Regions from separate parts of the Streptomyces sp. NPDC088766 genome, predicted to be linked through region 3. Evidence: predicted binding sites of a transcription regulator. Region 3 holds the regulator's gene; each other region holds the start of a gene.

Region 1 (5,055 bases), on a different contig from region 3:
CGGCATCGCCGCCCGCGTCCTGGACGACCAGGGCAAGCTGCGCCGGTTCGTCAACGTGTACGTCAACGACGACGACGTGCGCTTCGAGCAGGGGCTTGACACGGCGACCCCGGACGGCGCCGGCGTCTCCATCATCCCGGCCGTGGCCGGCGGCTGACCGGTGCCCGTACCCGTCGGTAGTACCTGCCGGTAGTAACCGTCGGTAACAGTAATTACCGAGAGTTCATCCAATTGCCCCCTCCGCGAGAGAAGCGGAGGGGGCAATTCAGTGTGGTTGAGCGCGGTAGAGTTGGGGAACGCGTCGCCCATCGCATGCCGGCCGCATATGAGTTCCGTCGGGGCGGGCGATGAGAAGCAGCCAAAGTGTGCATGTGTTTTGCGCCTTTCATTCCCTTTGTGGGGCCCGACTTGCCCTGAATCCGGGCGAATTCTCACTCTCCTCCGGACCGTTCGCGTCCAGAATTCTCGTCCGATTGACCTGTTGCAGACGGCAGTTGGACAGATACATTCGGCCGCGGTCGACGCGTTCCGGCGCACGCCCCCAACCAACTGGGGGGTGAGGTCTGACCCGGATCCGCGAAGTGCGGATCTGTGCAAGGGCCAGTAATAGGGGAGTTAGGCATGGCTCAGGGCACCGTCAAGTGGTTCAACGCGGAGAAGGGGTACGGCTTCATCGCGGTCGACGGTGGTGCGGATGTTTTCGTCCACTACAGCGCGATCCAGATGGACGGATACCGCACCCTGGAAGAGGGTCAGCGGGTCGATTTCGAGATCTCGCAGGGCCAGAAGGGACCGCAGGCGGACATGGTCCGGCTCGCGACCGGCTGAAGCACGCGCCGACTTGCAGCGACGTTCTTCTGTTCCATCGGCGAAGGGCTCGCACCTCCCGGGGTGCGAGCCCTTCGGCATGTCCGAAGCCGCGTGCGGTCACCCGTCGGCGTCCGCCGCCACCCCTCGTTCACCTGCGGATCCCCGGGGGGCGCTTGCACTCGGCACAGGCGAGTGCTAATCATTGCGTTAGCACTCTGAAGGTGAGAGTGACAACGAAGGACCGGGTCGGTGAGGCCCGCAGGCCAGGTGGGGCAAGGAACCACGGGGCCGGCGAGCCGTCCGTCGCGGGCGCGGGCGCGGTCCGAAGGAATCACCCCCAGTCCTGGAGGGACCACTTCACATGGCCAAGATCATCGCGTTCGACGAGGAGGCGCGGCGCGGCCTCGAGCGCGGCATGAACCAGCTCGCGGACGCCGTGAAGGTGACGCTCGGCCCCAAGGGCCGCAACGTCGTCCTCGAGAAGAAGTGGGGCGCCCCCACGATCACCAACGATGGTGTCTCCATCGCCAAGGAGATCGAGCTCGAGGACCCGTACGAGAAGATCGGCGCCGAGCTGGTCAAGGAAGTCGCCAAGAAGACGGACGACGTCGCCGGTGACGGTACGACCACCGCGACCGTGCTCGCCCAGGCGCTGGTCCGCGAGGGCCTGCGCAACGTGGCGGCCGGCGCCAACCCGATGGCTCTCAAGCGCGGTATCGAGAAGGCCGTCGAGGCCGTCTCCGGTGCCCTGCTCGAGCAGGCGAAGGATGTCGAGACCAAGGAGCAGATCGCTTCGACGGCCTCCATCTCCGCCGCCGACACCCAGATCGGCGAGCTGATCGCCGAGGCGATGGACAAGGTCGGCAAGGAAGGCGTCATCACCGTCGAGGAGTCGCAGACCTTCGGTCTCGAGCTCGAGCTCACCGAGGGCATGCGCTTCGACAAGGGCTACATCTCGGCGTACTTCGCCACCGACATGGAGCGTATGGAGGCCGTCCTCGACGACCCGTACATCCTGATCGCGAACTCCAAGATCTCCAACGTCAAGGACCTGCTCCCGCTCCTGGAGAAGGTCATGCAGTCGGGCAAGCCGCTGCTGATCATCGCCGAGGACGTCGAGGGCGAGGCCCTGTCGACCCTGGTCGTCAACAAGATCCGCGGCACCTTCAAGTCCGTCGCCGTCAAGGCCCCGGGCTTCGGCGACCGCCGCAAGGCGATGCTGAACGACATCGCCATCCTCACCGGTGGCGAGGTCATCTCCGAGGAGGTCGGTCTCAAGCTCGAGAACACCTCCCTGGACCTCCTGGGCAAGGCCCGCAAGGTCGTCATCACCAAGGACGAGACCACCATCGTCGACGGGTCCGGCTCCTCGGAGCAGGTCGCGGGCCGGGTCAACCAGATCCGCGCCGAGATCGAGAACAGCGACTCGGACTACGACCGCGAGAAGCTCCAGGAGCGTCTGGCGAAGCTGGCCGGCGGCGTGGCCGTCATCAAGGCCGGCGCCGCCACCGAGGTGGAGCTCAAGGAGCGCAAGCACCGCATCGAGGACGCCGTCCGCAACGCGAAGGCGGCCGTCGAGGAGGGCATCGTCGCCGGTGGTGGCGTGGCCCTGCTGCAGGCCACCTCGGTCTTCGAGAAGCTCGACCTCGAGGGTGACGAGGCGACCGGCGCCAACGCCGTGAAGCTCGCCCTGGAGGCCCCGCTCAAGCAGATCGCCGTCAACGGTGGTCTCGAGGGTGGCGTCATCGTCGAGAAGGTGCGCAACCTGCCCGTCGGCCACGGCCTGAACGCCGCGACCGGTGAGTACGTCGACATGATCGCCGAGGGCATCATCGACCCGGCGAAGGTGACGCGCTCCGCGCTGCAGAACGCCGCGTCGATCGCCGCGCTGTTCCTCACCACCGAGGCCGTCATCGCCGACAAGCCGGAGAAGGCCGCGGCCCCGGCCGGCGGCGGCATGCCGGGCGGTGACATGGACTTCTGAGCCTGACCGAGGCTCGGTTTTCCACCGAGGGCGGTACCCCCTGCACCGGCAGGGGGTACCGCCCTCGGGCGTTTCGGGCGCCGACGTCGTAGTACGGGGTTGTCGTGGGCCGCCCCGTGCGGCCGTGGGCCGCCCCGCTGGGCCCGGCCGGCGTGGTTCGGATCACAGGGGCGGCGGGGGAGCGGGTGGAATGGCGGAGGCGGGACCGCCGTTGAGAGGGAGGGCGGTTCTTGCATGTGCACATACCGCCCGGAATGTCCGCCGCTCGATGTCCGCCGTGACCTCTTTGAGGAGTCCTCTGTCGTGACTGCCACCCCCGCCGCCACCCGAGCCGCCGAGATCCTCGCGCGTCCCGTCTCCCTCAACGGCCTGACCGTGCCGAACCGCATCGCCATGGCGCCCATGACCCGCATGTTCTCGCCCGGCGGCATCCCCGGCGAGGACGTGGCGTCGTACTACGGCCGCCGCGCCGCCGCCGGTGTCGGTCTCGTCGTCACCGAGGGCACGTACGTGGGTCACGACTCGGCCGGGCAGAGCGACCGGGTGCCGCGGTTCCACGGCGAGGAGCAGCTGGCCGGCTGGGCGAAGGTCGCCGAGGCCGTGCACGCGGGCGGCGGGACGATCATGCCGCAGCTGTGGCACATCGGCATGGTCCGCGAGCAGGGCCAGCCGCCCGTCGCGGACGCCCCCGCCGTCGGCCCCTCCGGCCTGCGCCTGGACGGCGCCGAGGGCACCGGCAAGGCGATGACCCGGCGCGACCTGGACGACGTCATCGGCGCCTTCGCCGAGGCCGCCGCCGCCGCGGAACGCATCGGCTTCGACGGCGTGGAGATCCACGGCGCCCACGGCTACCTGGTCGACCAGTTCCTGTGGGCGGGCACCAACCGCCGCACCGACGCCTACGGCGGCGACCCGGTCGCCCGCACCCGCTTCGCGGCCGAGATCGTCGCCGCCGTACGCGGGACGGTGTCGCCGGAGTTCCCGGTCGTCTTCCGCTACTCGCAGTGGAAGCAGGAGGCCTACGACGCGCGCCTCGCCGAGACCCCGCAGGAGCTGGAGGCCATCCTCGCCCCGCTCGCCGCGGCCGGTGTCGACGCCTTCCACGCCTCCACGCGCCGCTACTGGGTCCCCGAGTTCGACGGCTCCGACCTCAACCTCGCGGGCTGGACGAAGAAGCTGACCGGCCGGCCCACCATCACCGTCGGATCGGTCGGCCTCGACGGCGAGTTCCTCAAGGCCTTCCAGGGCGAGGGCTCCGCCGTCAAGAACCTCGACGACCTGCTCGACCGGCTGGAGCGCGACGAGTTCGACCTGGTGGCCGTCGGCCGCGCGCTGCTCCAGGACCCCGAGTGGGCCGCCAAGGTCCTGGCCGGCCGCCTCGACGAGCTGAAGCCGTACGACGCGGCGGCGTTGAAGACCCTGAGCTGACACCGGCCGGGGCGGACCGGAGCGGGCCGGCCGCAGGGATGCGGCCGGCCTACAGGTTGCCCAGCGGCTCGATGTCGACCTTCACCGGGGTGCCCCAGACGCGCAGCACCTCGTAGTCGGTGAACTCGTGCACCAGGCGGTACGCCATGGCGGGGCGGGAGCCGCGGCGCAGGGCGTTGATGTACAGCTCCGCCTCACGCCGGTCCCGCCTCGGCGTGCCGCACAGATGCCACTCCTGTCCGGTCCACAGTTCCGCGAGCCACCGCTGCTGCGGCTGCGGGCGGTCGGCGCGGGCGCCGTACCGGGAGGGGGCCGGAGCGGTGGGGGGCGCCTGCGGGGCGGGGCCGTTGTACTCGGCGCGCCGGGCCGCGCGGCGACGTGTCTCGCACAGCAGGCACAGGTCGTGCGCCGCCTTGTCGACCGGGCCGTTCGGGTGCTCGGCGCAGCGGGTGGTGGGCGCGGCTCCGACGACGCTGTCGTCCAGCAGGTCCAGGGCGCGCCGCAGATCGGCCTTGATCTCGTGCAGCCGGGCGTCGGGGGTGTCGGCGGTCAGCGCCTCGCCGTGCTCCCCGAGCAGTCGGAGAGCACGACCGAGAGCGGTGAGCTGGGCGTGGTTCATGACACCCAGGGTAGGGCGGCCCGGCCGGACGCGGTTTCTCGCCGTCAGGACGCCGGCGGCGGCAGCCCACCCGTCGCCCGCGTCCGGCCCCGCCCGGGGCTCCCTGCATCCCGGGCAGCACGGCCGCCCGGGCGCTCGCCGGGCCTTCTCAGCACACAACCGGTGCACGCACGCGCAAGTCCGGTGGGTGTTTCCTCCCTAGAGTCCTCCGGGC
Region 2 (5,055 bases), on a different contig from region 3:
GCGGGGCCGGGTGCCGAGCGGGGCGCACGTCCGCACGCGCCGGCCGCGGAGCAGCCGTACCGCCGCTGGGGTCTGGCCGCCCCGCTCGCCCCAGCCCCCGCTCCCGCCCGCACACCGGCGGCCGGCCCTCTCACGGGCAGCCCGGCCCGCCCCGCGCTCCCGCCGGTCGTCGACCGGATCCCGACCCGCGACAAGGTCGTCTTCCTCACCTACGACGACGGCGCCGAACGCGACCCCCGCTTCGTCACCATGGTCCGCGAGCTGCGCCTCCCGGTCAGCATGTTCCTCACCGACAGCGTGGTGGGCCCGGGCTACGCGCACTTCGCCCGCCTGCGGTCGGTCGGCGCCGGCCTCCAGAACCACACCCTCGACCACGCCGCCCTGCGTGGCCTGCCCTACGCGGGCCAGCGCGCCGAGATCTGCGGCCAGCAGAACAAGCTCCAGGCCCGCTTCGGCCTGCGCCCCCGCCTGTTCCGCCCGCCCTACGGCACGTACGACACGGTGACCCTGCGCGCGGCCGCCGACTGCGGGATCACGGCCGTCGTCCTGTGGCGGGCCTCCATGGGGCCCACCGACCTCACCTACACCCACGGCTCCCACCGCCTGCGCCCCGGGGACGTCGTCGCCGTCGACCCGGACGAGACCAGGGGCCCGGGCCTGCGGGAACGCACGACGAGGCTGCTGCGGCGGATCCAGGAACAGGGCCTGACGGTGGGCCGCCTGGAGGACTACCTCTGAGGGCCCTCCCCCTCGCCACGCCGGCGCCGGACCCCGGGCACCGGCCCCCGCCCGACCCGGATCCCGACCCGGATTCCGGCACGGGCGACGCACGGCGTTGGCACTCCGCTTGACCGAGTGCTAATCGCGGTCATAGTCTCAGCTCTGGCACTCCCCACTGGAGAGTGCCAACTACGCGACGGGCAGGTCCGGCACCCGCGACGACGGATCCACCTGGTCGCCACCTCAGACAGTTAACCCCGTGAGATCTCCGAAGGGGGAGGTCGGATCGTGACGACCACCAGCTCCAAGGTTGCCATCAAGCCGCTCGAGGACCGCATTGTGGTCCAGCCGCTCGACGCCGAGCAGACCACGGCCTCTGGCCTGGTCATCCCGGACACCGCGAAGGAGAAGCCCCAGGAGGGCGCCGTCCTCGCCGTGGGCCCGGGCCGCTTCGAGAACGGCGAGCGCCTGCCGCTCGACGTCAAGGTCGGCGACGTCGTCCTGTACAGCAAGTACGGCGGCACCGAGGTGAAGTACAACGGCGAGGAGTACCTCGTCCTCTCGGCTCGCGACGTGCTCGCGATCATCGAGAAGTAATTCACCCAGTTCTGCAGTGAACTGCGCCCCTGGCCCCCGCGTCTTTGTGAAGCCGGGCGCTGGGGGCGCGGTTCGTTTCTCCCACGTTTTCCGAGAGGGCTGAACCGCTCCCATGGCGAAGATCCTGAAGTTCGACGAGGACGCCCGTCGCGCCCTCGAGCGCGGCGTCAACAAGCTTGCCGACACGGTCAAGGTGACGATCGGCCCCAAGGGCCGCAACGTCGTCATCGACAAGAAGTTCGGCGCCCCCACCATCACCAACGACGGTGTCACGATCGCCCGCGAGGTCGAGCTCGACGACCCGTACGAGAACCTCGGCGCGCAGCTGGTGAAGGAGGTGGCGACCAAGACCAACGACATCGCGGGTGACGGCACCACCACCGCCACCGTGCTCGCCCAGGCGCTGGTCCGCGAGGGCCTGCGGAACGTCGCCGCCGGCGCGTCGCCCGCCCTCCTCAAGAAGGGCATCGACGCCGCGGTCAAGGCCGTCTCCGACGAGCTGCTCGCCACGGCCCGCCCGATCGACGAGAAGTCCGACATCGCCGCCGTCGCCGCGCTGTCCGCCCAGGACCAGCAGGTCGGCGAGCTGATCGCCGAGGCCATGGACAAGGTCGGCAAGGACGGCGTCATCACCGTCGAGGAGTCCAACACCTTCGGCCTGGAGCTGGACTTCACCGAGGGCATGGCCTTCGACAAGGGCTACCTGTCGCCGTACTTCGTGACGGACCAGGAGCGCATGGAGGCCGTCCTCGAGGACCCGTACATCCTCATCAACCAGGGCAAGATCTCCTCCATCGCCGATCTGCTGCCGCTGTTGGAGAAGGTCATCCAGACCAACTCCTCCCGCCCGCTGCTGATCATCGCCGAGGACCTGGAGGGCGAGGCGCTCTCCACCCTGGTCGTGAACAAGATCCGTGGCACCTTCAACGCCGTCGCGGTGAAGGCCCCCGGCTTCGGTGACCGCCGCAAGGCGATGCTCCAGGACCTGGCCGTCCTCACCGGCGCCACGGTCATCTCCGAGGAGGTCGGCCTCAAGCTCGACCAGGTCGGCGTCGACGTGCTCGGTTCCGCCCGCCGCGTCACCGTCACCAAGGACGACACCACGGTCGTCGACGGTGCCGGCAACACCGAGGACGTCCACGGCCGCGTCGCGCAGATCAAGGCCGAGATCGCCAACACGGACTCCGACTGGGACCGCGAGAAGCTCCAGGAGCGCCTCGCGAAGCTGGCCGGCGGTGTGTGCGTGATCAAGGTCGGCGCCGCCACCGAGGTGGAGCTGAAGGAGAAGAAGCACCGCCTGGAGGACGCCATCTCCGCGACCCGCGCCGCGGTCGAGGAGGGCATCGTCTCCGGTGGTGGCTCCGCGCTCGTCCACGCCGTGAAGGTCCTCGAGGGCAACCTCGGCAAGACCGGCGACGAGGCCACCGGTGTCGCCGTCGTCCGCCGCGCCGCCGTCGAGCCGCTGCGCTGGATCGCCGAGAACGCCGGCCTGGAGGGTTACGTCATCACCTCCAAGGTCGCCGAGCTGGACAAGGGCCAGGGCTTCAACGCCGCGACCGGCGAGTACGGCGACCTGGTCAAGGCCGGCGTCATCGACCCGGTCAAGGTCACCCGCTCCGCCCTGGAGAACGCCGCCTCCATCGCCTCCCTCCTGCTCACGACCGAGACCCTGGTCGTCGAGAAGAAGGAAGAGGAGGAGCCCGCCGCCGCCGGACACGGCCACGGCCACTCCCACTGACGCACGTCAGCCACCGAGGCCCGGCCCCCGCGAGGGGTGCCGGGCCTCGGCGTTTCCGCGGCGACCGTCACCCGCCGAGTCACCGGTCCCGTCATCCGCCGTGCCGCACCAGGAACCGGACGGGCTCCGCGAGCGCCGCCCGCGCTCCTTCGTGGTCCGCCAGTCGCGCGGCGAGGGTGGCCTGCGCAAGTCGTGGAGGCAGCGACTCCGCGAACTTCAGGCCGCGCACGGCGTGGGCGTCCACCTCGGGCAGGGTCAGGCCCGCGTCGGTGTCCGCCACCGCCGCCCGCCAGGTCTGCGGGGTCATGTCGTCGCGCAGTCGGACGAAGCGATCGTCGACGAGCCGGTGCCGCAGGACGACGGACGGCAGGGACGCGGCCAGGGTCGCGTTCGCGCGGTGTCCGGCCCAGGTCCACCAGCGCACGTCACTGTCGCCACGCCGGGTGATGACGGTTCCGGCCGGGTGCACCACGTCCAGATGCGTCTCGCGCGCCTCCGCCAGCTTCGCCTGCGCCCGGCGGGTCAGGAGTACCGGAGGATCACCGCCGAGCAGGACGTCACGGGCGGCGCGGGCCAGCGTGTACGAGCGGACGCGGTTCGGCCCGAACCCGTTCCATCTGGCACGCCCGCCCTCGTCCACGGGTTCCACGAAGCAGCGTCTGCGCCGCCAGTCGATGTACGTCACCAGCCAGCTGCGGCCGGCCAGGAGCAGCTTGCGCGGCCCGACGACCTCTTCCGTGAGCAGGTCCGGATCGGTACGGCCGATCTCCGTCCGTCCGCTGAGCACGGTGAATTCCGGTGGTGCGGTGAACGACGCCGTCAGGTTCATGAAGTGCCGGTGGCCGAAACGGCGTTCGGCCTCGGGCCCGATGAACAGTGTGCCGCCGTCGCGCTCCAGGTAGCCCTGCTCCACGAGATGCCGTACGACGGGCTCGGCGGCGCCGGCGAACGGGTCGAGGCCACCCCACCACTCCTGCCATAGATTCTCCCCGACCCGGTGCTCCTGCAGGCACAGGGCGAGGAGCTGCTGGGCGACGAGGTGCCGCGGCTCGGGCGGCGGGGTGACCGGTTCCACCCAGCCGCGCGACCAGGCCAGCAGCAGCGCCGCGGCGGACAGGAGCTCCTCGTCGGTGAGGGCGAGGAACAGGCAGTTGCGGCGGGTGCCGACGCGGCGCCCCGTGCGCCCCAGGCGTTGCAGGAAGGAGGCCACCGTGGCAGGTGCGTCGAGCTGGATCACCCGGTCGAGGTCGCCGACGTCGATGCCCAGCTCCAGGGTGCTGGTCGAGACGATCACGCAGTCCCGGGCCTCGGCGAAGGCCTCCTCCGCGCGGCGCCGTTCGTCGGCGGAGAGCGAGGCGTGCGACAGGAAGGTGGTCACACCTCGCAGGCGGAGCTGCTCGCCCAGCTCTTCGACGGTGCGTCTGCTCTCACAGAACACCAGCCGTTTCTCGCCCCGGTGCAGGGCGGCGATGACGGTGGCGGCGTTGGCGACGGAGCCGACGTAGTCGAGTTCGACGTCTCCCGGCGGCGCACTCGTGGCCGGCGACGGCGACAGGGGGGCCGTGCCGGGCAGGACCACGCCGGGCGCGACGACCCGCCCCGGCCGCCGCCCGTGGCCCGAGCCCTGCAGCCAGTCCAGCAGCTCGTGCGGATTGCCGACGGTGGCGGAGAGCCCGACGCGTTGCACGGGCCGCCCTGCGACCTTCTGGAGCCGTTCCAGCACGGCCAGCAGGTGCCATCCCCGGTCGTCACCGGCGAACGCGTGGACCTCGTCGACCACCACGGAGTGCACCCCGGAGAAGAACGTCCGGTGGTCCACGTGGGTGCTGACCAGCATGGCCTCCAGCGACTCGGGCGTGGTGAGCAGCAGGTCCGGCCGCTGGGCGAGGATGCGGCGGCGGCGACTGCTCGCGATGTCACCGTGCCACAGCTGTGCGGTACGCCCCACCCAGCCCGCGTACGTCTCCAGCCGTGGGTGCAGGTTGTTCAGCAGGGCCTTC
Region 3 (5,055 bases):
GGATGAGGACCGCCGGGTCGAGCGGATCCTGCTGGAACTGCGGCTGCGGGAAGGGGTTCCGCTGGACCTGCTGAAGGAGGCGGGGCTGGCGGCGTCGCGGCGGGCGCTGTCGGAGGGGCTGCTGGAGGGCGGCCCCTACGAGACGGGGCGGGCCGTCCTCACCCTGCGGGGCCGGCTGCTGGCGGACGCGGTGGTGCGGGACCTGGTGGACTGAGGGTCTCGACCGAGGGACCCCGAACCCGGTGTCCCGTACCCCGGGTCAGGTTTCGGCCGGTGCCGTGACGAAGTCGATCAGTTCCTCGACCGCTCTCAGCAGCTCCGGCTCCAGGTCCTTGTAGGACTCCACCCGCTTCAGGACGGCCTGCCACACCGCGCCGGTGTTCTCCGACGGCCATCCCAGGGCCCGGCACACCCCCGTCTTCCAGTCCTGCCCGTGCGGGACGCGGGGCCAGGCCGCGATGCCCACCGCCGACGGCTTCACCGCCTCCCAGATGTCGATGTACGGGTGGCCCACCACCAGCGCGTGCTCGCCGGTCACGGACTGTGCGATGCGCCACTCCTTGGTGCCGGGGACGAGGTGGTCCACCAGTACGCCCAGCCGGGCGTCGGGGCCGGGGGCGAACTCGGCGACGATCGACGGCAGGTCGTCCACGCCCTCCAGGTACTCCACGACCACGCCCTCGACGCGCAGGTCGTCGCCCCACACCTTCTCCACCAGCTCGGCGTCGTGCCGGCCCTCGACGTAGATGCGGCCGGCGCGGGCCACCCGGGCGCGGGCGCCGGGCACGGCGACCGAACCGGAGGCGGTACGGGCGGGCCGTACCGGAGCCGCCGGCGCCGGGCGGACCAGCGTCACCACCTGTCCCTCCAGGAGGAAGCCGCGCGGCTCCAGCGGGAAGACCCGGTGCTTGCCGAAGCGGTCCTCCAGGGTGACCGTGCCCGCCTCGCAGCGGATCACCGCGCCGCAGAAACCGGTGCCGGGCTCCTCCACCACCAGACCGGGGTCCGCGGGGACCTCGGGGGCGGGCCGCTGCTTCTTCCACGGCGGGGTCAGGTCGGCGGCGTATGCACGGGGGCGCGGGCCCGAGGGGCCCTCGCTGGAAGGGCGGTGGCGGGAGACGGGTGGGCGCATTCGGATGACGATAGGAGAAGCCCCGGCACGGTCACAGCGACACGCCGAAACGCGCTGCCAGCGCGTCCCGTTGGGCCCGGACGAACGTCGCGTCGACCACCGCGCCGTGACCGGGCACGTACAGCGCGTCCTCGCCGCCGAGGTCCAGCAGCCGGTCGAGGGCGGCCGGCCAGTGCGACGGTACGGCGTCGGGTCCGGCCTGCGGTTCGCCGGACTCCTCGACGAGGTCGCCGCAGAAGACGACCTCGGGCGAGCCGGGGCCCGCCGGGACGAGGACGGCGAGGTCGTGCGCGGTGTGGCCCGGACCGACGTTGGCCAGCAGGACCTGCCGTCCGCCGCCCAGGTCGAGCGTCCACTCGCCGGAGACCGGGTGGCGGGGCCGTACCAGGGTCTCCGCGGCCTCCGTGGCCGTGGTCTCGTCCAGGCCGCACCGGATCGCGTCCGCGCGCAGCTCGTCCGCCGTTACCGTGTCCGCCCCCACCGCCGCGTAGACCTCCGCGCCCGCGAAGGCCGCCGCCCCGAGCACGTGGTCGAAATGGGGGTGCGTGAGCGCGAGATCCGTCACACGCAGGCCGGCGAGTTCCTCGGCGCGCATCCGCAGCCGGGCGCCCTCGGCGAGACTCGACCCCGCGTCCACCAGCAGGGCCCGCCCCTCCCCGACGACCAGCCCCACCGTGCAGTCCCAGCCGGGAAGCCGGCACCGGCCGACCCCGGTGGCGACCCGCTCCCATCCCAGCTCTTCCCAAGTCACCGTCATACCGCGACGCTAGCCCCGGCGGCCCGGCAGGGCGACCGACCTTGCCCAGGGTGTACCCCACAGCCGTACACTGGGCCGGGGAACGCTGGCACTCGAATGTGAAGAGTGCCAGGCGAGGAGCCCGGGGGACCGGGGACGACTGCTGGAGGTGAGCGCGGATGCTGAGTGAACGCAGGCTCCAGGTGCTGCGCGCCATCGTCCAGGACTACGTCGGCACCGAGGAACCCGTGGGTTCCAAGGCGCTCACCGAGCGGCACAACCTCGGCGTCTCCCCGGCCACGGTCCGCAACGACATGGCCGCCCTGGAGGACGAGGGGTACATCGCGCAGCCGCACACCAGCGCCGGGCGCATCCCCACCGACAAGGGCTACCGGCTGTTCGTCGACAAGCTCGCCGGCGTCAAACCGATGACGGCCCCCGAGCGGCGGGCCATCCAGAACTTCCTCGACGGCGCCGTCGACCTCGACGACGTCGTGGCCCGGACCGTACGGCTGCTCGCGCAGCTCACCCGGCAGGTCGCCGTCGTGCAGTACCCGTCGCTGACGCGCTCCACGGTGCGGCACGTCGAGCTGCTGTCGCTGGCGCCGGCCCGGCTGATGCTGGTGCTGATCACCGACACCGGGCGGGTCGAGCAGCGGATGGTGGACTGCCCGGCGCCCTTCGGGGAGACCCCGCTGGCGGATCTGCGGGCACGGCTGAACAGCCGGGTCGCGGGCCGCCGCTTCAGCGACGTGCCGCGGCTGGTCGAGGACCTTGCCGACGCCTTCGAGGTCGAGGACCGCGGCACGGTCACGACGGTGCTCTCCACGCTGCTGGAGACGCTCGTCGAGGAGAACGAGGAGCGGCTGATGATCGGCGGCACCGCCAATCTGACCCGCTTCGGACATGACTTTCCCCTCACGATCCGACCCGTCCTGGAAGCCCTTGAGGAGCAGGTCGTGCTCCTCAAGCTCCTTGGCGAGGCGGGGGATTCGGGCATGATCGTGCGTATCGGTCACGAGAACGCCTACGAGGGACTCAACTCCACTTCGGTGGTGTCGGTCGGCTACGGTTCGGGCGGCGAGGCAGTCGCCAAGCTCGGCGTGGTCGGACCGACCCGCATGGATTACCCGGGAACGATGGGAGCGGTACGCGCAGTGGCACGGTACGTCGGACAGATCCTGGCGGAGTCGTAAGTGGCCACGGACTACTACGCCGTTCTCGGCGTGCGCCGCGACGCGTCGCAGGAAGAGATCAAGAAGGCCTTCCGGCGGCTCGCACGCGAGCTGCACCCGGACGTCAACCCCGATCCGAAGACCCAGGAGCGGTTCAAGGAGATCAACGCCGCCTACGAGGTGCTGTCGGACCCGCAGAAGAAGCAGGTCTACGACCTCGGCGGTGACCCCCTGTCCCAGGCGGGCGGCGGCGCGGGCGGCTTCGGGGCCGGCGGCTTCGGCAACTTCTCCGACATCATGGACGCCTTCTTCGGCACGGCGTCGCAGCGCGGGCCGCGCTCGCGCACCCGCCGGGGCCAGGACGCGATGATCCGGCTGGAGATCGACCTCGACGAGGCGGCCTTCGGCACGACCAAGGACATCCAGGTCGACACGGCGATCGTCTGCGGCACCTGCAGCGGCGAGGGCGCGGCGCCGGGGACCAGCGCGCAGACCTGTGACATGTGCCGCGGCCGCGGTGAGGTGTCGCAGGTGACGCGGTCCTTCCTCGGCCAGGTCATGACCTCGCGGCCCTGCCCGCAGTGCCAGGGCTTCGGCACCGTCGTGCCGACGCCGTGCCCGGAGTGCGCGGGCGACGGCCGGGTGCGCTCGCGTCGCACGCTGACCGTGAAGATCCCGGCCGGCGTCGACAACGGCACCCGCATCCAGCTCGCCGGCGAGGGCGAGGTCGGGCCCGGCGGCGGTCCCGCCGGTGACCTGTACGTGGAGATCCACGAGCTGCCGCACGCGCAGTTCCAGCGGCGCGGCGACGACCTGCACTGCACGGTGACCCTGCCGATGACCGCGGCGGCCCTCGGCACCAAGGTGCCGCTGGAGACGCTCGACGGGCTCGAGGAGGTCGACATCCGGCCCGGTACGCAGTCGGGGCAGTCGATCCCGCTGCACGGGCGCGGTGTCACGCACCTGCGGGGCGGCGGACGCGGTGACCTCATCGTGCACGTCGAGGTGCAGACGCCCAACAAGCTGGACCCCGAGCAGGAGCGGCTGCTGCGGGAGCTGGCGAAGCTGCGCGGGGAGGAGCGGCCCCTCGGGCAGTTCCAGCCCGGTCAGCAGGGCCTGTTCTCCCGGCTGAAGGACGCGTTCAACGGACGGTGACGGTGGCGGGCGGGCGGTGGGGCCTTCTCGCCCCGCCGCCTCTTCCCTGCTCCCTCCCCGCCCCTTCCCAGCCCCCTCCCCGTCCCTTCCCCGCCCCTTCCCCGCCCCTTCTCCGTCCCGTCCCCGGGGGCCGCGCCTCCCCGGACCTCCGCTTTCGGTCCGGACGGCCTCTCCCCGGGCGCCGGACGGGCTGGGTTCGGACTCGCCCGGGCGACGTGACAACATGCCGTCATGTCCTCCGCACTGACCGATCTCCTCCCTCTCCCGATCGTGCAGGCCCCCATGGCGGGCGGCGTCTCCCTCCCGCAGCTCGCCGCCGCCGTGTCCGAGGCCGGCGGGCTGGGCTTCCTGGCCGCCGGGTACAAGACCGCCGACGGCATGTACCAGGAGATCAAGCAGCTGCGGAGCCTCACCTCCCGGCCCTTCGGCGTGAACCTCTTCATGCCGCAGCCCGAGCATGCCGAGACCGGCGCCGTCGAGGTCTACGCCCACCAGCTGGCCGGTGAGGCCGCCTGGTACGGGACCGAACTGGGCGATCCGGACAGCGGCCGCGACGACGGCTACGACGCCAAGCTGGCGGTACTGCTGGACAACCCGGTGCCGGTGGCCTCGTTCCACTTCGGCGTGCCCAGCCCGGACGCGCTGGCCGCGCTGCGCCGGGCCGGCACGTTCACCCTGGTCACCGCGACCACCGCCGAGGAGGCCGTCGCGGTCGAGCGGGCCGGCGCGGACGCGGTGATCGTGCAGGGCGTGGAAGCCGGCGGACACCAGGGCACCCACCGCGACATCTCCGAGAACGACGGCTCCGGAATCGGCCTGCTGTCGCTGATCGCACAGGTCAGGGAGGCCGTCGGCCT

What was found. Region 3 encodes HrcA, which represses chaperone genes, less so after heat shock. Its sites were predicted from a motif close to TTNGCACTCNGNNNNNCNGAGTGCNAA; they were not measured.
Region 1: groL (chaperonin GroEL) is a predicted target of HrcA. The motif match lies at 983-1,009, and genes of this name have one in related genera.
Region 2: groES (co-chaperone GroES) is a predicted target of HrcA. The motif match lies at 836-862, and genes of this name have one in related genera.

The regions. Positions count from the first base shown of each region.
Region 1 covers NZ_JBIVKQ010000010.1:165,235-170,289, forward strand. Annotated here, with positions in the region: gene ACIP5W_RS16690 (MoaD/ThiS family protein) at 1-157, shown strand, start outside; gene ACIP5W_RS16695 (cold-shock protein) at 622-828, shown strand; gene groL (chaperonin GroEL) at 1,172-2,794, shown strand; gene ACIP5W_RS16705 (NADH:flavin oxidoreductase) at 3,098-4,222, shown strand; gene ACIP5W_RS16710 (hypothetical protein) at 4,272-4,841, opposite strand.
Region 2 covers NZ_JBIVKQ010000001.1:81,148-86,202, forward strand. Annotated here, with positions in the region: gene ACIP5W_RS00435 (polysaccharide deacetylase family protein) at 1-738, shown strand, start outside; gene groES (co-chaperone GroES) at 1,009-1,317, shown strand; gene groL (chaperonin GroEL) at 1,430-3,055, shown strand; gene ACIP5W_RS00450 (DEAD/DEAH box helicase) at 3,147-5,055, opposite strand, start outside.
Region 3 covers NZ_JBIVKQ010000005.1:235,986-241,040, reverse strand. Annotated here, with positions in the region: gene hemW (radical SAM family heme chaperone HemW) at 1-214, shown strand, start outside; gene ACIP5W_RS10115 (DUF3097 domain-containing protein) at 260-1,132, opposite strand; gene ACIP5W_RS10110 (MBL fold metallo-hydrolase) at 1,164-1,889, opposite strand; gene hrcA (heat-inducible transcriptional repressor HrcA) at 2,048-3,064, shown strand; gene dnaJ (molecular chaperone DnaJ) at 3,065-4,198, shown strand; gene ACIP5W_RS10095 (nitronate monooxygenase) at 4,430-5,055, shown strand, end outside.